One region of the Geomonas terrae genome, then DNA from elsewhere that is predicted to be linked to it. Evidence: riboswitches for the same ligand, from Rfam matches in the RefSeq annotation. Region 1 holds a riboswitch; the other holds the start of a gene.
The links. Region 1 has a riboswitch for molybdenum cofactor ahead of E4633_RS07740 (molybdopterin molybdotransferase MoeA). Riboswitches for the same ligand answer to the same signal wherever they lie in the genome.
Positions count from the first base shown of each region.

Region 1 (11,138 bases):
TGGTGTAGGAGCCGCAGTAAATCCAGCAGCCGGAAACGGTGGAACCGTCGTCCTGCAGGTACTTGAACATCGGGACCTGGTCGCCTGCCTTGAACTCCAGGGTCTTGTCCTTGTCGACGATGGTCATGTCCTTGGTGAAGTAGCCGTTGATCTCCTTGGCCACCATGTGCACTTCCGGCTCCTCGCCCTTGCCGTAGTTCCAGGAGAGCTTGGTGATCGGCTCGGGGAAGGCGCCGCCTTTCTCGTAGGCCTTCTTCACGCGCGTGGCGAACTGGTTGATGATCCAGAGGTCGCTCTTCGCGTCACCGACCGGCTCGGCGGCCTTATAGCGCCACTGGGCCCAGCGGCCGGAGTTGGAGATGGAGCCTTCCTTCTCGACGGAAGAGGCTGCCGGCAGCATGAAGACCTCGGTCTTGATGTCCTTCGGGTTGACGCCGGGGCGCTTCCAGAAGATGGAGGTCTCGGTCTCCCAGAGGTCGACGGTGACGAGCCAGTCGAGTTTCCCGAGCGCCTCGCGGGTTTTAAGCGAATCCGGGCCGCCCACGGCCGGGTTCTGGCCCATGCAGACAAGACCATGCAGCTCGCCCTTGCCCATCTTCTCCATAAGCTTCATGAAGGAGTAGTTGCCGCTTCTCTTCGGGAGGTAGTCGTAGCAGAAGCCGTTTTCCTTGGTGGCGTTGTCACCATACCAGGCTTTCAGGAGGCTCACGGTGTACTTCGGGGTGTTGCCCCACCAGTTGGCGCTCTTCGGATCCTTGGTCTTCGGGGTCCACTTCTCGAGGTACGCCTTCAGGTCGACGTTGTCGAACTCGGGCGACTTCAGGTAACCCGGCAGCAGGTGGAAGAGCAGGCCGTAATCGGAGGAACCCTGGACGTTGGACTCGCCGCGCAGCGCGTTGACGCCGCCGCCTGCGATGCCGATGTTACCGAGCAGCATCTGCAGCATGGCGGTAGCGCGGACGTTCTGGGTGCCGTGGGTGGACTGGGTGATACCCATCGCGTAAAGGATGGTACCCGCCTTGTCGGCGCGGCCGGTGGAGCAGAAGGCCTTGGCAACGGCGATGTAGTCTTCCTTCTTGGTGCCGGTGATGGAGCAGACCATGTCCACGGTGTAGCGGGAGTAGTGCTTTTTCAGGAGCTGGAACACGCAGCGCGGGTCCTTGAGGCTGTGGTCGCGCTTGGGGTTGCCGGCGCCGTCGACCGCGTAGGCCCAGGCCTTCGGATCGTAGGTCTTCTCCTGGTCGTCGAAGGAGCAGAAGATCCCCTCGTTGAAGTCGTACTTCTCGTTCACGATGAAGGCCGCGTTGGTGTACTCGCGCACGTACTCCTCGTGAATCATGTTGTTCTGGAGGGCGTAGTTGATCATGCCGCCCAGGAAGGCGATGTCGGTGCCCGGACGGATCTGAGCGTAGTGGTCCGCCTTGGAGGCGGTCCTTGTGAAGCGCGGATCGACGGCGATCAGTTTGCCGCCCTGATCCATGGCTGCCTCGATCCATTTCATGGAAATCGGGTGATTCTCGGCCGGGTTGCAGCCGATGGCGAGGATAGCGTCAGCGTTCCTCAGGTCGATCCAGTGGTTGGTCATTGCCCCACGTCCAAACGAAGCCGCCAGACCGGCGACTGTAGCGGAGTGTCATATTCGGGCTTGGTGTTCGAGGTTTGCGACCCCCATGGAGCGGGCGAACTTGCTCCAGAGGTAGCACTCCTCGTTGTCGAGACCTGCGCCGCCGAGGAATGCCATCCCTTCGGTGCGGTTGACCACGTATTCCTTGTTGTCCTTCTTGTTGATCTCTTTTGCCTTGAAGGTCTTGTCGCGCGCGTCCTTCATCTTCTGCGCGATGCGCTCCAGGGCCCAGTCCCACGACTTCTCTTCGAACTTGTCGCTGCCGGGTGCACGGTACATCACCTTTTGCAGACGACGCTCGTTGTTGGCCACCTGGAACAGCGCGCTACCCTTCGAGCAGAGGGCACCCTGGTTGATCGGATGCTGTGTGTCCCCCTCGATGTTGACGATCTTGCCGTTCTTGGTATGAACCACAAGCCCGCAACCTACCGCGCAGAAAGGACAGATGGTGGTCGAGCTTTTCAGCCCCTTGGTGCGCAGTTGCGTGCCGTCTGCGCCGCCCGCTTCTGCTTTCTTGCCGGAGAGGATCAGCGCTGCCGCGGCCGCCCCCCCCTGCAGAAACTCCCGTCGTGAAACTGCCATGTTGAATCTCTCCTTTTTCCATGATAAACGTCGTGCCACCGTTTTATAACTCCGCGTATACGGCAATTGCCATGCCAGCGTGTTTACGTTCACCAGAAAAATAGTTGTGTACCGTAAACCTCCGAAATGATAATGTTGTCCGCGCTGCTCGGGAATCCCCAATAGGTTAACTTTAATTAACAATTGCGTCGTTTTGTCAAAATGTGTGACATTTTGTCCAAGGCAAGAGTCGAGCAACGGCGCGGAAAACGATCGAGGCACGCCCCAAAATGACACAGGAAAGAATTCTCATCTGCGACGACGAGGAAGGTATCCTCATCTACCTGAAGAAACTATTGCTGACCCAGGGGTACCTCGTGGAGACCTTTGGCGGTGGTGCGCAGCTCCTGCGCCGGCTGCGCGAGGGGGACCCAACCGACGCCGACCTCATCCTGCAGGACGTGAGGATGCCCGACATGGACGGCATCACCGTGCTGCAGGAGGTGAAGAAACTGAGGCCGTCGCTGCCGGTCATCATCATGACCGCCTTCGGCACCATCGACGCCGCGGTCGAGGCGATCAAGCTCGGTGCCTACGACTACGTCACCAAGCCCTTCCCGAAGGAAAAGATCCTGAGCGTTTTGAAAAACGCCCTCGAGAAAGAGCAGCTGCTGCAGGAAAACCGGGCCCTCAAGTCCGAGCTCGGCAAGCCGATCCTTCAGGACGCGATCATCTTCAGAAGCGCCGTGTTCCAGGAGACCTACGACCTCACCCTCCAGGTGGCCGCAAGCGAGGCGAACATCCTCGTGCTTGGCGAGTCCGGGACCGGCAAGGAGCTGATCGCCGGGGCCATCCACTACAACAGCGCCCGGCGCGAGCGCCGCTTCCTGTCCATCAACTGCGCGGCGCTTACCGAGACCCTGCTGGAGAGCCAGCTCTTCGGTCACGTGCGCGGCGCCTTCACCGGTGCCATCACGCACCAGAAGGGGCTCCTTGAGGAGGCGGACGGCGGCACCCTGTTCATGGACGAGATCGGCGACATGAGCCTCCCGATCCAGGCGAAGCTTTTGCGCGTGATCCAGGAGCGCGACTTCATCCCGGTGGGGGCGACCCGGGCGAAAAGCGCCGACATCCGGTTCGTGGCCGCGACCAACAAGGACCTCGAGGAGGAGGTGCGCGTCGGCAGGTTCCGTGAGGACCTTTACTACCGCCTGAACGTGATCAACATCCCTCTACCACCGCTGCGCGAGAGAAAGGACGACATCGAACCGCTCGCCCAGCACTTCTTGAAGAAGTACAGCGTGAAGATGAAGAAAGAGGTCACCGGTGTCACCCCCGAGGCGCTCATGCTGCTATGCGGCTACAACTGGCCCGGGAACATCCGCGAGCTCGAGAACGTCATGGAGCGCGCCGTGATCCTCGCGAGAACACCGCTTGTGACCCCGAAGGAGCTCCCCATCTGGCGCAAGACCCCGCAAAAGGCGGAGGCGCAGGTCCAGCCGCAGCTCGTCTCCCTTGAGAACATGGAGAAGGCGCACATCGAGCGGACCCTGCTCGGCACCGGCTACCACAAGAGCAGATCCGCCGAGATCCTCGGCATTTCCAGAAAGACCCTGGACCGCAAGATCGCGGAATACGGCATCGCCATCCCCTCATGAACTTCCCAAGGCTCCGCTTTCCCATCAAGACCAAGCTCACCGTCGCCACGCTGATCCCGCTGGCGATCGCCATCCTCATCTGCTGGATGGCAGGCGTCTTCATCCTGAGCGCCAAGGTGGCAGCCCAGGCGCAGGAGAAGGTCCGCTACGACCTCTCCGTCGCGCGCGAGGCGTACCTGAACGAGCTGACGCGCCTCTACGACGCGGTGAAGCTCTCCGCCTCCTTCGGCCGCACCGGTGAGACGATCGCCGCGGGCGACCTGCGCGCCCTCGAGGCGACCCTGGCGCCGGTACGAAAAAGCGAGCACCTCGACATCCTCGCCGCGGTCGACGCCTCGGGCAAGGTGATCTTCCGCGCCAACAACCCGCGCCAGTTCGGCGACGACAAGCTGCGCAACCAGTTCGTGGCGCGCGCCCTCAAGGGAGAGCTCGTAAGCGGCACCACCATCATCCCGACCTCCGAGCTCACGCTCGAGGGGGAGGCGCTGGTGCGGCAGGCGCACGTCCAGGTGGCCGGAACCAAGGCTGACCCCTCCCCCCCGGCGCCCTTAAACGGCGCCATGTTCCTCTTCACCGCCGCCCCGGTGCGGGACCAGGCCGGCAACGTGCTCGGCGCCCTTTACGGCGGCGTGATGCTGAACAACAACCGAAAGCTAGTCGACAAGATCAAGGCGGTCGTCTACGAAGGGGCGAAATCAAAAGGCAGGGACGTGGGGAACGCCACCATCTTCCAGGGGGGGGTGAGGATCGCCACCAACGTCCCCAACTCGGACGGCCGCCGCGCCACCGGGACCAAGCTCTCAGCCCCGGTTTACGAGCGCGTCCTTTTGAAAGGGACCAAGTGGGTGGGAAGGGCGTTCGTCGTCAACGACTGGTACCTGACCGCCTACGAGCCGATCCTGTCGCTGCAGGGGGTCCCGATCGGCGCCCTCTACGTCGGCATGCTCGAGAGCCACTATTCGGCGGTGAAGACCGACATGGCGGTGCTCCTGAGCTTCGTCCTCCTGCTGAGCGGACTGACCGGCGTCTCCATGTCGGCTTTTCTCGGCAAGAAGCTCGCCCAGCCGATCAAGGAGCTTGAGCTGCTCACCCGGCGCGTGGCCGCCGGCGAGCGGGACGTGAAAAGCAGCATCGATTCCCGGGATGAGATCGGCGACCTGGCAGGGCGCTTCAACGACATGAGCCGCTCCCTTGGCGAGCGCGAGAACAGCATCATCGAGTTGAACCGCAACCTCGAGGAAAAGGTGCAGCAAAGAACCGCGGAGTTGGAGGAGAAGAACCGGCTCCTCGTGCAGACGCGTGAGGAGCTTCTGCGCGTCGAGAAGCTGGCCGCGATCGGCGAGCTGGCCGCAGGGGTCGCCCACGAGATCAACAACCCGATGGCGATCATCCGCGGCAACACGGAACTGTTGCAGCTCACCATCGACGAGGGAGCCCCGAACCGCGAGGAGGTGGACACCATCTTCCAGCAGGTGAAGAGGGTCGAGCGCATCGTTTCGAACCTGTTGAAGTTCGCGAGGCGCGAGCAGATGGAGCACGGCAGCGTGCGGTTGAACGAGCTTCTGCACGAGATCGTGGGGCAGATCGGGCACCAGGTTTCCCTGGAGAAGATAGAGGTGATCGAGCTTTACGCGGAGGATATGGCGGTCGTGGAAGGCGATGGCGACCAGTTGCGCCAGGTCTTCACCAACCTGATTCTGAACGCGGTCCAGGCGATGCCGCAGGGGGGAGTGCTCGGCATCAGGAGCGCGCCGGTCGGGAGTGGGGATCACTACGAGGTGAAGATATCCGATACCGGAGTCGGCATCGCACTGGAGAATCTGAGGCAGGTATTCAACCCCTTTTACACCACCAAGTCGAACGGGACCGGGCTGGGGCTGTCGGTGAGTTACGGCATCATCAGGGAGCATGGCGGCTGCATCGACGTGGAGAGCATCCCCGGTCAGGGGAGCAGTTTCACCGTGCTGCTCCCCTGCGAACGTTAACCGAGCCCCTTACACCACCACCGGGTCCCCCGGTCTCACCACCCCGCCCTTCAGCACCCTGGCGAAGATCCCCTCCTTGGGCATGACGCAGTCTCCGGCCTGGTAGTAGATGGCGCAGCGGGTGTGACATTCCTTGCCGATCTGGGTCACCTCGAGGAGCGTCTCCCCGAGTTCGATCTTCGCACCGATCGGGAGGCTCACGAGGTCCACCCCCTCGGTGGTGATGTTCTCGGCGAAATCCCCCTCCTTCACGTCCAGCCCGAGCGCCTGCATCTTGGCGATGCTCTCCTGGGCCAGCAGGCTGATCTGGCGGTGCCAGTCGCCGGCGTGACCGTCCCCCACGATGCCGTGCTCCTCGCGCAGGGTTACCTCGGGTACCGGGGTCTTCCTCTCCCCTTTGTTGGTGCTGATGTTAACCGCGACAACCTTTCCGATCATGTTATCTCCTTGTGGCTAGCCCCCGACACGGGACATGGCAAATGGTTTCGTTTCGACACCCTCGTCGGTCACCTCGTGGCGCCCCGGCTTCGCAGCGACGATGCGCTGGATCTCCTGGCGCAAAAGCTCGGGGTCACCCGTGGCAAGTACCGGCTTCAGATCCACGCCGGAGCCGGAGAAAAGGCATCCCTTGGCAACCCCGGCGGCGGTCACCCGCAGCCGGTTGCACCCCTCGCAGAAGTGCCCGGTCATGGCGGTGATGATCCCCAGGGAACCGGGCGCCCCCTTGATCCGGAAGTTCCTGGCGGGGCCGGAGCGTTCGGTGCTCCCCCCCTCCTCGATGGTGTACCTCTGCGCGATGCGCTCCCTTATCTCGGCGCCGGGTACGGTAAGATCTCGCCAATCCGCGTCGCCGCAGGTGGGCATGTACTCGATGAAACGGACCGCGTAGGGGCGCTTCAGGGTCAGCTCGGCGAAGTCGAGGATCTCGTCGTCGTTCACCCCGCGCATCACCACCACGTTGATCTTGTGCGGCGGGAAGCCGACCCGCTCCGCCTCATCGATCCCATCCAGCACGCGCTGCAGCTCGCCGCCGCGGGTGATCGCCGCGAAGGTCTCGGGTTTTAGCGAGTCAAGGCTGATGTTCAGGCGCTGCACCCCGGCGTCCTTTAGCCCCTGTGCCATCTCCTTCAAAAGAAGGCCGTTCGTGGTGAGCACGAGTTCCTTGAGCCCCGGGAGGGCGGCTATCCGCGCGAGGAAGTCGAGGATCCCTTTTCGGACCAGCGGCTCGCCGCCGGTAACCCGGATCTTCTCGATCCCGGCGGCGACCGCCTCGGCCGAGATGCGGAGCAGATCCTCGTAGGAGAGCACATCGCAGTGGCCGAGCTTCTCCACCCCCTCTTCGGGCATGCAGTAGCTGCAGCGCAGGTTGCAGCGGTCCGTCACAGAAAGACGCAGGTAGTTGATGCGCCTGCCGTAGGTATCGATGAGCGACATATTTTCCCTTGATGCTTTGGCTGTTTGCGCGACGTCCCGGACACGGGGGCCCCGGTGCAACATCGGGTCCGCCCCGTGCAAATGCAGGGACACGATCAAAACCATACTCTGTTTGTCGAACGGAAATCAACCCATTTAATGAGGGATAAGCCCCACCAGTAAAAAGGGCGTGAAAAAGTATACTGGCATACCGACGCCGTGAGCATCGTGCAGAAAAGCATGCGATGTCATACACTTACCACCCGCCGCCGCGCAGCCAGCCACACCAGGGAGACGGACGCTTAAGGCAAAATAATTGTTTATTTTCCCGGGAATATGCTATGGAAACCAGAATAAGCAGATCTGTCTCCGAGCCACGGCCGTCTAAAGGGAGCTTCCCCACGGTGCCGCGGCCGACGGGTGTTGCCGGAAACGGCACCGCCTCCCTTATGGAAAGGAGAAAGCCACCGCTTGCGCGCAGGGGGCCCTTTCCTTTCATGGGAATCGGGCCTTTTTCTTTATCAATCATGACGAGGTAACGATGACAAACTACGAGCAGGCCAGACGGATGGTCGTTGACCATGTCACCCCGGCCGGGGTGGAAAAGGTCCTTCTTCTCGAGGCCGCCGGGCGCGTTCTCGCCGAGGATTACGTCGCCCCGAAGGACATGCCGCGCTGGGACAATTCCGCCATGGACGGCTTCGCGGTAAGAAGCGCGGACTGCGCCATCGGCACCGTACTCAAGGTGACCGACTACATCCCCGCCGGCGTAAGCTCCGACGAGGCGATTGCACCCGGCTGTGCCGCGAGGATCATGACCGGAGCCCCGATCCCCCCCGGTGCCGACGCCGTGGTCCCCATAGAGGAGACCGAGGCGACCGCCGAGTCGGTCAAGCTGCTGCAGCAGGTTAAAAAACACGACCATATCCGCTTCAAGGGTGAGGATGTCGCAAGCGGTGACACCGTCATCACGAAAGGGACGCTGATAGGTCCGCCCCAGGTGAGCCTTCTCGCGTCGTTCTCCGCGGTGCTCGTCCCGGTGTACCGCAGGGTGCGTGTCGCCATCCTCTCCACCGGCGACGAACTCGTCGACGTCGGTACCGAACCGACCGCGAGCCAGATCGTGAACAGCAACACCCTCGCGCTCGCCACCGCGATCAAGCTCTGCGGCGCCGAGCCCGTGATCTTGGGGATCGCGCGTGACGACCGGGAGAGCCACCGGGCGCTTCTTGACGAGGGGCTGAAGGCGGACGTCCTGATCACCTCCGCCGGTGTCTCCGCGGGCGATAGGGATCTCGTGCGCGAGGTCTCAGCCGAGCTCGGCGTGGAGGAGAAATTCTGGAAGCCGGGCATCAAGCCGGGCGGCCCGACCGCCTTCGGCATGAAGGGCAGCGTCCCGGTATTCTCGCTTCCCGGCAACCCCGTTTCCACCATGATCACCTTCGAGGAGTTCGCCCGCCCTGCCCTTTTGCGGATGATGGGACACGAGAAGGTATTCCGGCGCACCGTAAGCGGCGTGCTCAAGGAGGGTGCCCGCAAGAAGGCAGGGAAGCTTAACTTCCTGCGCGTGCACGTGACCCTGGAAAACGGCCGCTACGTCGCCAGCACCTCAGGCGACCAGAACACCGGCATATTGAAGACCATGCTGCGCTGCAACGCCCTCGCCCTGCTTCCCGCCGATCGGACCGAATTTGCCGCCGGCGAGGAAGTGGACCTGCATCTGCTCGACCCGACCCTGGAACTGGAGGTATAGCATGTCATTCAACCATTTCGACGCCAGAGGCAACGCCATCATGGTGGACGTGAGCCAGAAGACCCCGACCATGCGCACCGCGGTAGCGGGAGCCGTATTGACACTCAAGCCCGAGACGGTGCAGTCCATCGTCTCCGGCAGGATGGCCAAGGGTGACGTTCTGGGGGTCGCGCGGCTCTCGGGCATCGCCGGAGCCAAGAAGACCCCGGACCTGATCCCCCTTTCCCACCCGCTTGCCATCCACCATGTGGCCATAGAGTTCGAGGTGAACGAGACCGAGGGGACCATCGGCGTCATGGCGACGGTGCGCGCCTTCGAGCGGACCGGCGTAGAAATGGAGGCGATGACCGCGGCCACGATCGCAGCCCTCACCGTGTACGACATGTGCAAGGGGAGCGACAAGGGGATCGTCATCTCCGACGTGAAGCTGCACTACAAGGAAGGCGGCAAGAGCGGCGTCTACAAGCGCGAGGCGTAGCCGGCCGGGCCAGAAAAAGGAGAATCAGCACCATGAAAGCAGCCATCCTCACCCTCAGCGACCGCTGTTCTACCGGGGAGCGCGCCGACGGCAGCGGCCCGGCACTGAAGAGCTGGCTCGAAGAGCGCGGCGTCAGCGTCACCTGCACCGAAGTGATCCCCGACGAGGCCGCCCTCATCTCGGAGAAGCTCGTTGAGTGGTCCGACAGCGGCGCTTACGACTTGATCCTCACTACCGGCGGGACCGGCGTTTCCCCGCGCGACGTCACCCCGGAGGCGACCGAACGCGTGGTGGACCGCCTCCTCCCGGGCTTTGGCGAGGTCATGCGCATGGAAAGCCTCAAGAAGACCCCGCACGCCATCATCTCCCGTGCCGTCGCCGGCATCAGGAAAAACACCCTGATCATCAACCTTCCCGGAAGCCCCAAGGGCGCAACCGAGAACATCGGCTTCGTCTGGGCCGCGGTGCCGCACGCGGTTGCCAAGCTGCAGGGTGACCCGGAGGAATGCGGCACTCCCATGCCTGGCTAGCCCCGCAATCGGGCTTTTCTGTTGACCGATCCCTCACGCTGGGTTATATATCCTAACACGGTTTTATAATACACTTACGGAGGGGAAAACATGCCGTTGGTAAAGCAGATTCACGAGAAGGCAAAATCTAACCTTAGGACGGTGGTCTTGCCGGAGAGCTATGACGAGAGGATGCTTTTCGCCGCCCAGCAGATCGTGGAACAGGGTTTGGCGAAAATCGTGTTACTTGGAAAGCCCGAGGCAGTGCTTGCGGCGGCGGCCGCCAAGGGTGTGAACCTCTCCGGCGTCGAGATCGTGGATCCCGCCACATCTCCCAAGCTCGACACCTACGTCGGGAAACTCGTGGAACTGAGGAAAGCAAAAGGCCTTACCCCCCAGCAGGCCCAGCAGTTGCTGACCGCCGACGACAACCTGTACTTTGCCGGCATGATGGTGCGTGAAGGAGACGCCGACGGCGAGGTGGCCGGTGCAACCGGAACCACCGGCGACGTGCTCCGTGCCGCCTTCCAGACCGTAGGTCCCGCCCCCGGCATCAAGACCGTCTCCTCGTTCTTCCTCATGGCCACCCAGACCCCCAACTTCGGGGAAAACGGCGTGATCCTCTTCGCCGACTGCGCGGTGAACCCTAACCCCGACGCCCAGGCCCTCGCCGAGATCGCCATTGCCACCGCGAGGAACTGCAAGTCGTTCCTCGACGTGCCGGCCCGCGTCGCCATGCTCTCCTTCTCCACCAAGGGGAGCGCAAGCCACCCGGATGCCGACAAGGTGCTGAAGGCGCTGGAAATCGCCAAGGGGATGGATCCGGAACTCTCCGTCGACGGCGAACTGCAGGCGGACGCCGCCCTGATCCCTGCCGTGGGCGCTAAGAAAGCACCGGGGAGCGGTGTCGCCGGTAAGGCCAACGTATTGGTATTCCCCGACCTCGATGCCGGTAACATCGCGTACAAGCTCGTTGAGCGTTTGGCAGGCGCGAAGGCCATCGGGCCTGTGATCCAGGGGCTCGCGAAGCCGGTCAACGACCTCTCCCGCGGCTGCTCCGTGCAGGACATCGTCGACGTCACCGCGATCACCGCGGTGCAGGCGCAGGGCTAGCAGCAGCCCGCAGTCGGACCAGTAGGACCAGTCGCGTTTAAAAA
Region 1 is NZ_SRSC01000002.1:94,379-105,516, reverse strand. Features, by position in the region: gene fdnG (formate dehydrogenase-N subunit alpha) at 1-2,206, opposite strand, end outside; gene E4633_RS07760 (sigma-54-dependent transcriptional regulator) at 2,476-3,843, shown strand; gene E4633_RS07755 (cache domain-containing protein) at 3,840-5,828, shown strand; gene E4633_RS07750 (MOSC domain-containing protein) at 5,838-6,266, opposite strand; gene moaA (GTP 3',8-cyclase MoaA) at 6,282-7,262, opposite strand; molybdenum cofactor riboswitch at 7,597-7,718, shown strand; gene E4633_RS07740 (molybdopterin molybdotransferase MoeA) at 7,783-8,994, shown strand; gene moaC (cyclic pyranopterin monophosphate synthase MoaC) at 8,996-9,472, shown strand; gene mog (molybdopterin adenylyltransferase) at 9,505-10,002, shown strand; gene pta (phosphate acetyltransferase) at 10,093-11,094, shown strand.

Region 2 (11,138 bases), on a different contig from region 1:
TCTTCCAGAAAAGCTCCTCGGCCCCAAGTCCGGCGGCGACCTCGCGCACCAGATCCCGGTCCCCGGCGGAAACGCCGGCCGAGGTGATCAGGGCGTCGCAGCATAGCGCCTGCAGCATCTTCTCCCGGTGGCTTTCCACGTTGTCGCGTGCGATACCGACCAGCACCGGTTCGGCCCCCGCCTCGCGCACCGCCGCGGCCAGCGACAGTGCATTGGAGTTGATCACCTTGCCGGAAACCGGGCGCTCGCCCAGTTCGATCAGTTCATCTCCGGTGGAAAGTATGGCGATCCGTGCCTTGCGGTACACCGGCACCAGCGCCTGTCCCATCGCGGCTAGCATGCCGACCTCGGCCGGACGAATCCCGGTTCCTTCGGCGAGGACCGGCGCGCCTGCGCCCACGTCGCCGCCTCTCACGCGCACATGCTGCCGGGGGAGCACCTTGTGGCTGATCACCACATGGTCTCCGTCCACTTCCGCTTCCTCGATGGGTACTACGGCGTTGCAGCCGGGGGGGATGGGAGCTCCGGTCATGATGCGCACCGCGCATCCGGGCTCGACCATGGCGGCGACGTCGCCCCCGGCGGGTAGAAAGCCGGTGATGTTCAGGCGGGTGGGGGCTGAGGTGCAATCCGCGGCGTGCACGGCGAAGCCGTCCATGGCGGAGTTGTCGTAAAGCGGCAGGTCCCAGGGGGCGATGATGTCTCGGCTCACCAGACGCCCGAAGGCGTCCATCAGCGGAACTGTTTCCTCTCCAAGGGGCTTCACGTGGGCCAGTATGATGCCGCGCGCTTCTTCAAAGCTTGGCATGGTGCACCTCCTCGGTGCTGTCTGGCGCCGTCGTGGCGCCGGTAGTTAATTGCAGCCACGATCTTTGTGGCCAAGCCCCTACCCTTGCGGGAGGGGGAGGTTCTTTGTTTCTTTACGCCGCGTTCACCAGCTTCACCGGGACCTCGGCGTACGATATCTCGTGCATTTCCATTTCCAGGAGGTCGATGGATAGCTTGCGGTTTCTCAATGGCTCTCCCTTGCCGAGCAGGACCTTGCAGACCTCGGCGACCTCGAGGCTCGCCACCACGGCCGGCGTGAAGGAGGGGTTGCCGAGCTGCTGCTCGATCCCCTTGCCGGCCACCCAATGCCGGTAGATGTTCTGCACCGTGGTCTCTCCGGGGAACTGTGTGGCCACGTGCCCGTACCACCCGCCGATGGCGCCGTGCACCATGGGAATTCCGGCCAGTGTGCATACCTCGGCCAGCTGCAGGCGGTAGGGGATGCTGTCCAGGGCGTCGACCGCGATGCTTACCCCTGCAAGGAGTTCGAAGCCGTTGGTCAGGCAGAAGGCGTCCTCGATGGGGGTCACCGTGACGGCCGGATTCACCTGGGCAAGCCGTTCCGCCGCGACCGCCACCTTCGGCTGGCCAAGGGACGCCGGCGTTGAGAGGATCTGCCGGTTCAGGTTGTGCTCCTCGAAGATGTCCGGGTCGATGGCGACGATCTGACCGACGCCGAGACGCGCCAACTCTTCGAGGACGTAGCCGCCCAGGCCGCCGCAGCCGATCACGGCGACGCGGCTTTGGAACAGGCGCAACTGGTCTTCGACACCGATCATGCTCCTGTTGCGCTGGTAGCGGGCCGGAAGGATGCCGTTTTGCAGGGCGAGCCACTCCACCGCGGCGTGGCTTATGTCGAAGAGTTTCGCGGTGGTGTCCTGGGCGCGCCAGGAAAGCAGGCCGTCCTTGGTCTGTTCCTTCAAAAAGACGAGGGCGTTATGCATGTCAGCCTCCTCCGACCAGGGGAAAGAGCGAAAGGGTGTCGCCGTGGGCGAGCTTGCTGTCCAGTTCGCCGTGTCGGCCGTTCAGCATCACGATGCCGATCTCCTCTTCGGTGAGACCCAAAGAGAGCACCACGGCCCGCACCTCGGTTCCTTCGGCGAGTTCCTGTTCGGCCACCTTGAACCTGCCGTTTCTGAAAGTGGCGAAAAGTTTGAGAGTTATCTGCATGAGGCACCTGATCGTGGTTCAAACGGAAAAACCCGGCGTGACCTTCGTCACGCCGGGCGTTGGCTGCTTCTAGAAGTTCCAGAACTCGTCGAGTTCCTCGTCGGTGAAGTCCCACACCGCGTTGTGCGGCGCTACCGGCTCGTTCTTGAAGAAGTCCGGGAGGCGGTCATGGACGTTGGAGAGACCGGCTTTCTGGTTGAACTCGCGCTCGGTCTTCAGGACGTACTTGCCCAGGTTGGTGACGTCGTCGCCGGTGAGGGCGATGCCGAAACGGGCGTTGATCATGTCGATCAGGGCCGGGAGGCACTCCGGGATGTCCAGCGCCGGGAAGGCGACGAAGATGCACATACCGGTCGAGTCGACCGCGGCGGTCGCGATCTGCAGGTTGCGGGAGAGCTCGACCTGGCCGTCCTTCTTGAGCGGGTCGACGTAGCCGCCTACGTTCAGGATGTTGGTGGCGATGGTGTAACCGGAGGTGTGGTCGGCGCCCATGGTGGAGGTGGCGTAGGTGACGCCGATCCCCTTGACGGAGCGCGGATCGTAGGCCGGGATCGCCTGGTTCTTGACGACCGGTACGCGGGTCACGCCGTAGGTGCGGCCCACGGAGCCTGCGCCGCCGCCAAGGATGCGGCCGAGGGCGGTCCCCTTGCCGATCTCGTCGGTCAAAAGACGCAGCATCTCTTTGGAGTCGCCCCAGTTGAGGATGCCGGCTTCCATGGCTACGCCGAACATGACGGCGGTCTCAATGGAGTCGATCCCGATGTCGTCCATCAGGTTGTCGGCGCGGGCGATGTCGTCCAGGTTGTCGATGCAGCAGTCGGCACCCAGGCCCCAGATGGTCTCGTACTCGAAGCCGGAGGTGACGTACTTCCCATCCTTGTCGTGGTAGACCTGCGAGCACTGGATGATGCAGCCGGCGTGGCAGCCGTGCTTGGGCTTGCCGCCGCGCGCTACGATGGTGTCGTACATGGTCTCACCGGAGATCTTGTCGTGATCCTTGAACTGGCCGGTGGTGAAGTTTCTCGTCGGGAGACCGCCGGCCTCGTTCAGGATGTTCACGAGGACGTTGGTGCCGTAGGTCGGCAGACCCTCGCCGGAGACCGGGTGCTCGAGAATGGCCTTGGAGAACGTCCTGGCGGCGATCTTGAATTTCTCGGGGTCGGCGATCTTCACGCCCGGGGCGCCTTCGCCGTCGATGGAGATGAACTTGATCTGCTTGGAGCCCATGACTGCGCCCAGGCCGCCACGGCCGTGGCTGCGGATCTTGCTGTCCGGGTCCTTGACGGAGATGTTGGCGGCGGTCATCTTCAGCTCACCGGCCGGGCCGATGGTGAGGACGCCGGTCTTCTTGCCCAGACGCGCCTCGACTGCGTCGATGACGGCGAAGTTGCCAAGGCCCAGCAGTTCCTTCTCTTCGCTGATGGTGACGCCGTTCACGCCGACGGCCAGGTTATACCAGGCGTCACCCTTCGGGGCGCCTTCGATGATGAGGGCCTTGATGCCGAGTTTCGCCAGCATCTGTGCCGCGGTGCCGCCGGCGTTGGACTCCTTGATGCCGCCGGTGAGCGGGCTCTTGGCGCCTGCGGAGAGGCGGCCGGAGTTGGCTGCCGGGGTGCCGGTCAGAAGGCCGGGTGCGAACACCAGCTTGTTCTCGGCGGAAAGCGCGTGGCAGGTCGGCGGTACTTCGGCGGAGACGATGGTGGAGGTGAGGCTGCGGCCGCCGAGGCCTGCCCAGGCTGCCGGAACTTCTTCGATCTTGGTGGTGAGGTCGGTCATGTTGACGCGAAAAATCTTATCCATGCTTTTCAAGCTCCCTAATTTAAATTGTTCTACCGGCTGCTTGACGTCAGCCGGGACTCCTTTCCAAGAGGGAGGCTGCACCGTTTCCAGGGCAACCCGTTGGCCTGGAGCCATGAGGGGAGGTCCCTTTTAGGCTCGACACGGCTCGGAGATTTTTGATGCCAGACTGACCCGACACCGCTTACGCATCTGTTGGGTGGTGTGGTATAGCCCCTTCCCCCGGAGGGGGGAGGTCGGGAGGGGGGGAGCCAGGAAATCCCCCCTCCCTAACCCTCCCCCTCCGGGGGCGGGGATCATGCTGCAGCGTTATTACATTGCATCCTTGAAGATCTGGATGACCTGCTCAAGGGTCGCTTTGCGCGGGTTGGTGAACTGGCAAGCGTCCTTTTTTGCGTTTTCCGCCATGATCGAGAGGTCCTCTTCCTTCACGTTGAGGGCCTTGAGGCCGGTCGGGATGCCGATGGAAGCGGAGAGGCTGCGGATCCTGTCGATCGCCTTCTGGCCGGCTTCGGTCACGGAGAGGCCGTCGACGTTCTCGCCCAGTGCTTTTGCGACGTCGGCGAAACGCTCGGGGCAGGCGATCAGGTTGTACTGGCTGACGGCCGGCAGCAGGATGGCGTTGCAGACGCCGTGCGGCAGGTTGTAGAAGCCGCCCAGCTGGTGCGCCATGGAGTGAACGTAGCCAAGCGAAGCGTTGTTGAACGCCATGCCGGCCAGGTACTCGGCGTAAGCCATCTTGTCGCGTGCCTCGAGGTCTTCGCCGTTGGCGACAGCCTTGGAGAGGTACTTGGCGATCAGTTCGATGGCCTTGATGGCGCATGCGTCGGTGATCGGGGTGGCGATGGTGGAGACGTATGCCTCAACCGCGTGGGTGAGGGCGTCCATGCCGGTAGCAGCGGTCAGAGCGGCCGGCTTGCCGACCATGAGCAGCGGGTCGTTGATGGCGATGTTCGGAGTGCAGCGCCAGTCGACGATGGCCATCTTTACGTGGGTGTCGGTGTTGGTGATGATGCAGAAGCGGGTCATTTCGGAAGCGGTGCCGGCGGTGGTGTTGATGGCGACGAATGCCGGCATCGGCTTGGTGGACTTGTTGATGCCTTCGAAGTCGCGGATGTTGCCGCCGTTGCCGATGACGAGGCCAACGCCCTTGGCACAGTCATGGGAGGAACCGCCGCCCAGGGAGATGATCGCGTCGCAACCGTTTTCCTGGTACACCTTCACGCCGTCGTGAACGTTGATGTCGGTCGGATTCGGCTCGGCGCCGTCGAAGATGATGGCCTTTACGCCGGTGGCTTCCACCTGCTCCTTGATCTTGTCGGCAACGCCCATAGCCGAAAGACCTTTGTCGGTTACGATGAGGGCCTTGGATGCGCCCAGTGCCTTCACCTGCTCACCGGTTTCCTTAGCGGAACCGATACCCATCAGCGAAACCGTCGGAATGAAGAAGCCGTAAGTCTGTTCTCCTAATGCCATTTTTCTTTCCCCCTGTTGTTTTTCCGGGCTATTTGCACCGGGTTTGATTATTTTAAGATTCGTGCGGTGTTGCATACACTTTCCTAAAACGGTTTTCTACGCTTTCGCAAGGGGCGTACCAGAATTCACTGTAAACGCAATTTTTTGCCAGACCGAACAATTTTCATAGGATACCGTATACTTAACGAATCCTTTGTTTACATTAACCTGCACTAGCCCAAAGGTTGCGTTCTGAAATCGAACAGTTGCGACGTTCCATAATGGAGCGTTTGCGCTTTTGTGGAACGTCCGTTTTGATCGCTAAACCGATGATCCCCGCCGTGCCCGCCTGTTGAATTCAAAATCCCAAAAATTGGTTCGTTTGTTGTGTATTCACCATCTTACTTACCGCCTCATTAGTGCCGGGCGCGCCTTTTTGCGCCGAAGTGGAACAGTTGGTACCGATATTGCCTTGTATACGGCGAGGCGTGTTTCACAGGGGGATGCGGCATGGCACTGATCGATACCTACGGCAGGCGGATCAACTACTTGAGACTCTCGGTCACCGACCGTTGCAACATGCGCTGCAGCTATTGCATGCCGGCGCAGGGGGTGGCGAAGCTCGGGCATAAAGAGATGCTGAGCTACGAGGAGCTTTACCGGGCGGCCGCTGCCTGCGTCGCGCAGGGGATAGAGAAGATAAGGGTGACCGGCGGGGAGCCGCTGGTCAGAAGAGGCATCGTCGATTTTCTCGGTCGCCTCTCGTCAATCCCGGGACTCAAGGAACTGGTGGTCACCACGAACGGGCTCCTCCTCGACGAACTCGCCCAGCCGCTCAGGCAGGCAGGTGTCGCCAGGCTCAACATAAGCCTAGATTCGCTGAGGGCGGAGACCTTTGCCAGGATCACCCGTGGTGCCGATCTGTACCGGGTTCTCTCGGGGATTGCTGCGGCGCAGGAGGCGGGCTTCGGGCCCTTGAAGATCAACATGGTGGTGATGCGCGGGGTGAACGACCAGGAGATCCTGGACTTCGCCGCCCTTACCCTGGACCACCCGTTCACGGTGCGTTTCATAGAGTACATGCCGACCCTGCAGGACGAGAGCTGGGGCGCCCAGAGCATGCCCGGGAGCGAGATCCTCGCACGCATCGCCGAGCGCTACCCGTTGCTGCCGCTGGTGAACTCCGAGATGGCGGGGCCGGCGAGGAATTACAAGATACAGGGTGCCGCGGGCGCCATCGGGATCATCACCCCGGTGTCGGGGCACTTCTGCGAGAGCTGCAACCGGATCAGGATCACGGCGACCGGCCGGGTACGTGGCTGTCTCTTTTCGGATCAGGGAATGGACCTGAAGCCGCTTCTGGCTTCCGACGATCCAGGTCCGCTGCACGAGGCGTTGAGCCGCATCGTGACGCAGAAGCCGGGACGGCATCATATCGCCGAGGAAGGGGCCGAGCAGGCCGTGGTCAACATGTCGAGGATAGGCGGTTAGCAGACGGAGACCGGGGCTCGTGGAAGATGGGTCCGGGACCGGCGAAAACGGAGGAGACTATGAGCGCGTCTGTAGTGGCGGTCAGCGTAAGCGAGAATAAGGGCGAGAGGAAGAAGCCGGGGCCGGCGGTCCACCTGAGGGAAAACTACGGCATCATCGGCGACGCGCACGCGGGGGACTGGCACCGCCAGGTGAGCCTTTTAGCCGAGGAGAGCATCGACAAGATGATCGCGATGGGGCTTGCCGTCGGACCGGGCGACTTCGCGGAGAACATCACCACGCGCGGCATCGAACTGGTGACTCTGCCGGTGGGGACACGGATCGGCATCGGGCCGGTGGTGCTGGAGGTCTCCCAGATAGGGAAGGTCTGCCACACCCGGTGCGCCATCTACTACCAGGCGGGCGATTGCGTCATGCCGAAAGAGGGGATCTTCGCCACCGTGGTGAGCGGCGGTGTGGTGCGCCCCGAGGACAAGATCGAGCTGCTGTAACAGGCGGCATATTCAAATCAGCAGGCAAAGAAGGGGAGAAGTCATGAAGGAAAGAAGTCAGAAGAAGGTGAACATCATCTCGATACGCATGAGCGACGACGAGCGGGACGCCATCCAGAGGCTCATGGACAAAAGGGGGAAAAAGGCTTCCTTCATCATGCGCGAGGCGTTCGCACTTTTCAGGGAGCAGTGGGAGGTTTCGAGGGGTGAGGCGACCCACTAGGTGGTGCCACTAAAACCTTGATGGACTCGGTGGACGCTCTGGACCTTGGACCTTGTGGACCCGGTGGCCTGTGACAACGGGTTTGAACAGAGTTGGTAAAAGAAAGGATCTTCAATGTACGTGGTGGCTTGCATTAAACAAGTGCCGGATACGACTCAGGTGCAGATCGATCCGGTTACTAATACGCTGGTGCGCGATGGTATCCCTTTCATCGTAAATCCTTACGATACCCACGCCCTGGAGGAAAGCCTCCGCATGAAGGCGCGCTACGGGTTCAAGGCGGCGGCGCTCTCGATGGGACCGCCTAACGCGGAGGCGACCCTCAGAAAGGCGCTGGCTCTCGGCGTGGACGAAGCGATCCTCTGCTCGGACCGCGCCTTCGGCGGCGCGGATACGCTCTCCACCAGCAAAGTGCTGGCGGAGGCCATCAGGAAACTGGCCCAGGATGACGAGGTTGGGCTGGTCTTCTGCGGCAAGCAGACTATCGATGGCGATACGGCGCAGGTCGGCCCGGGCATCGCCATTCGCCTCGGCTTCTCGCAACTCACGCTCGTTGACCGCATCGAACACCTGGACTTCCTTTCCAGAAAAATCCGCGTGCGCCGCAAACTCGAGGGGCGCTACGAGATCGTTGAGGCGAAGCTGCCGGCCATGATCACGGTGGTGCGCGAACTGAACCGCCCGCGCTACCCGACAGTCCCGATGCGGCTGAAGGCAGCTAAAAGCGAGGTGAAGGTCTGGAGCAACAACGAGCTGATGCTCGACCCCAACGGCATAGGCCTTAAGGGTTCGCCTACCTGGGTGAGCAGGATCTTCTCGCCGCAGCGTGCGGCGGGCGAGATGATCGGCGACGGTTTGAACGACCCCACTGGGACCGCCAAGCTCCTCTTGGAGAAGCTGGTGGCCAGGGACATGCTGGCGGTGTAGGTGTCGCTGGAATCTTGTGGACTGAATGAACCCGGTGTACCCGGTGGACCTCATGGACGTGACTAGGAGTGGGTAAAAGATGGCTGAAGCTAAAAACAAACTGAAAAAGCCGCGGGGGAAGGTTCGGCTCATAGAGGGGAAGTGCATCGCCTGCGGCGCGCGTTGCCAGAGCAGTTGTCCGGTGGACGGCATTCAGATGAGCGAGGCGGGAGAACCGCAAATCGAACTCTCGAAGTGCATCGGCTGCCTCAAGTGCGTGAAGGCCTGCCCGGGCTCGGCCCTGGAGATCTTCTACTCGAAGGAGGACCTGGAGATCCTGGCACAGCTCGCCGGTCAGCAGGACCTCGCCGAGGATGAGGCCGACCCGGAGGAGCTGGCACGCCGCGAACTGGTGGCGGCTTACCGCGGCGTATGGGTCTTCATCGAACAGACGGAAGGGGAGGCGGCCCGCGTTTCGTGGGAGCTCCTCGGCAAGGGGAAGGAACTGGCGGCGAAGCTCGGGGTTGGGCTCTCGGCGGTGGTGCTTGGCGACAAGGTCGAGCACCTCTGCTATGAGGCCTTCAGCTACGGCGCCGACCAGGCGTACCTCATGGATCAGACGGTCTTCGCCAACTACCGCACCTATCCGTACCTGGACGCTCTTTGCCACCTGATCGACAAGTTCAAGCCGGAGATCGTGCTCATGGGCGCGACCGGGATGGGGCGCGACCTCGCCGGGGCCGTCGCCACCCGCGTCAAGACCGGCCTCACCGCGGACTGCACCGGGCTCGACATCGACGCGAAGCGCAACCTCATGCAGACCCGCCCGGCCTTCGGCGGCAACATCATGGCGACCATCATGTGCGACCGTTTCCGTCCCCAGATGGCGACGGTACGCTCGCACGTCATGCCCATGCCGGCGCAGGAGGCGGGACGCAAGGGTAAGATCATCCATGTCTCCCTTCCCATCAACGAGGCGGACGTCTTCACCAAGGTGCTCGAGGTGATCCGTGACAAGAAGGCGGGCGAGGTGGATATCGCCGGCGCCGAGTTCATCGTCTCCGGTGGGCGCGGCCTGATGGCGAAGGAGAACTTCGCCATGCTGCAGGAGCTTGCCGACGAGCTCGGGGGCGTCGTGGGCGCCTCGCGTAGTGCGGTGGACGCGGGGTGGATGCCGCCGGACCGCCAGGTGGGGCAGACCGGCAAGACGGTACGCCCGAAGATCTACATCGCCTGCGGCATCTCCGGCGCGATTCAGCACCTGGTGGGGATGCAGGATTCCGACCTCGTCATCGCCATCAACCGCGACAAGGAGGCCCCCATCTTTGAGGTGGCGAGCTACGGCATCGTGGGCGACCTGTTCCAGGTGGTCCCGGCGATCACCGCGGCGCTGCGGGAGATGAAGGCGGCCTCGAGCGGCATTGAGGTCAAGGACGTCAAGGCGGCGTAAGGGGCGCTTCTTCCCGTCACGGACATCTTGCAAAAACTCTCCCTCGCCCTCTGGGAGAGGGTAGGGGTGAGGGCGCCGCTTACGGTGGTAATGCGTCGACGTGGGGTTGAGGCACCGCCCTCACCCTGGCCCTCTCCCGCCTCCGGGCTGAAGCCCTACGGTGGGCGAAGGCCCGGAGGGCGAGGGGAAGTGGACCTTTGGCCTGTATGAGCACGTTGCCAAGCCGTCCAGCCCCCGCCTGCTGACCGTAGCCCTACGGTGGGCGAAGGCCCGAAATGGTAGGGGCATGGAGGGGGCGCGTGGCGGTTGGAACAGGTTCGACCCGGCTTCCCCCCTCCCGGCCTCCCCCCTCCAGGGGGAGGTGCACTGCTCTGTTAAGTCACCGCTGCGGGCTTGAGCGGGTTAACCGGATTTCGAAAAAACAACTACAAGGATACGTTCATGCAACCTAATCCTGTCATCTTCACACCGCTTCTGGCGGCGGCTTGCGCCATCTTCGCCTGGAGCTGCTATCGCCGCTTCAGCCTGGTCGCCGTCGGCGCGGCCGAAGACCGTCTCTCCAGTTTCCCCGAGAGGCTCAAGGGGATGTTCCTCTTCGCCTTCCTGCAGAAGAGGGTGGTGAGCCGCCCCTTCGGCATCAACCACGTCTTCATCTTCTGGTCGTTCCTGGTACTCGCGGTAGCCAACACGGAATTCCTGCTCGCGGGCGTGTTCCCGGCGGCGAAACTTTCCAGCCTTCTCCCCGCGGCGCTCTACCTGCCGCTCGTCTTCGCTTTCGACCTGCTCTCGCTCTGCGCCCTCGCCGCGGTAGTCATCGCCCTGGTGCGAAGAGCGGTGGCGCCTCCCTACGAAGGGGCCCGCACCGGCGAGGCCTTCGGCATCCTCTCCATGATCGGGACGCTCATGCTCGCCTACTTCGGCCTGCACGCGGCGGAGATCGCCATGGGGCAGGAACAGGCGGCGCAGGCGATGCCGGTTTCCTCGGCGCTGGCAGCCATGCTGGCGGGGGAGGGGAGCGAGACCCTGAAGAGCGTCGCGCAGCTCTCCTGGTGGCTGCACGCGGCAGTGCTGCTCTTCTTCATGAACTACCTTCCCTACAGCAAGCACATGCACATCCTGGCCGCCATCCCGAACTGTTTCTTCAAGGAGCTGGAGACGCCGAACACCCAGCCGCGCGAGGAGTTCGAGGAGGGGAACGTTTTCGGCACCGGGAGCATCGACCGCTTCACCTGGAAGGACCTCTTCGACTCCTTCTCCTGCACCGAGTGCGGGCGCTGCGAGAAATCCTGTCCTGCTGCCAATACCGGCAAACCGCTCAACCCGCGCC
Region 2 is NZ_SRSC01000004.1:447,952-459,089, reverse strand. Features, by position in the region: gene E4633_RS17550 (molybdopterin molybdotransferase MoeA) at 1-808, opposite strand, end outside; gene E4633_RS17545 (HesA/MoeB/ThiF family protein) at 921-1,772, opposite strand; gene E4633_RS17540 (MoaD/ThiS family protein) at 1,774-1,998, opposite strand; gene E4633_RS17535 (aldehyde ferredoxin oxidoreductase family protein) at 2,068-3,798, opposite strand; molybdenum cofactor riboswitch at 3,840-3,961, opposite strand; gene E4633_RS17530 (iron-containing alcohol dehydrogenase) at 4,108-5,271, opposite strand; gene moaA (GTP 3',8-cyclase MoaA) at 5,761-6,741, shown strand; gene E4633_RS17520 (MOSC domain-containing protein) at 6,801-7,232, shown strand; gene E4633_RS17515 (hypothetical protein) at 7,276-7,455, shown strand; gene E4633_RS17510 (electron transfer flavoprotein subunit beta/FixA family protein) at 7,570-8,382, shown strand; gene E4633_RS17505 (FAD-binding protein) at 8,462-9,811, shown strand; gene E4633_RS17500 ((Fe-S)-binding protein) at 10,253-11,138, shown strand, end outside.
Region 2: it holds a riboswitch for molybdenum cofactor, as region 1 does, so the genes downstream of both, E4633_RS17535 (aldehyde ferredoxin oxidoreductase family protein) here and E4633_RS07740 (molybdopterin molybdotransferase MoeA) in region 1, are expected to answer to the same signal.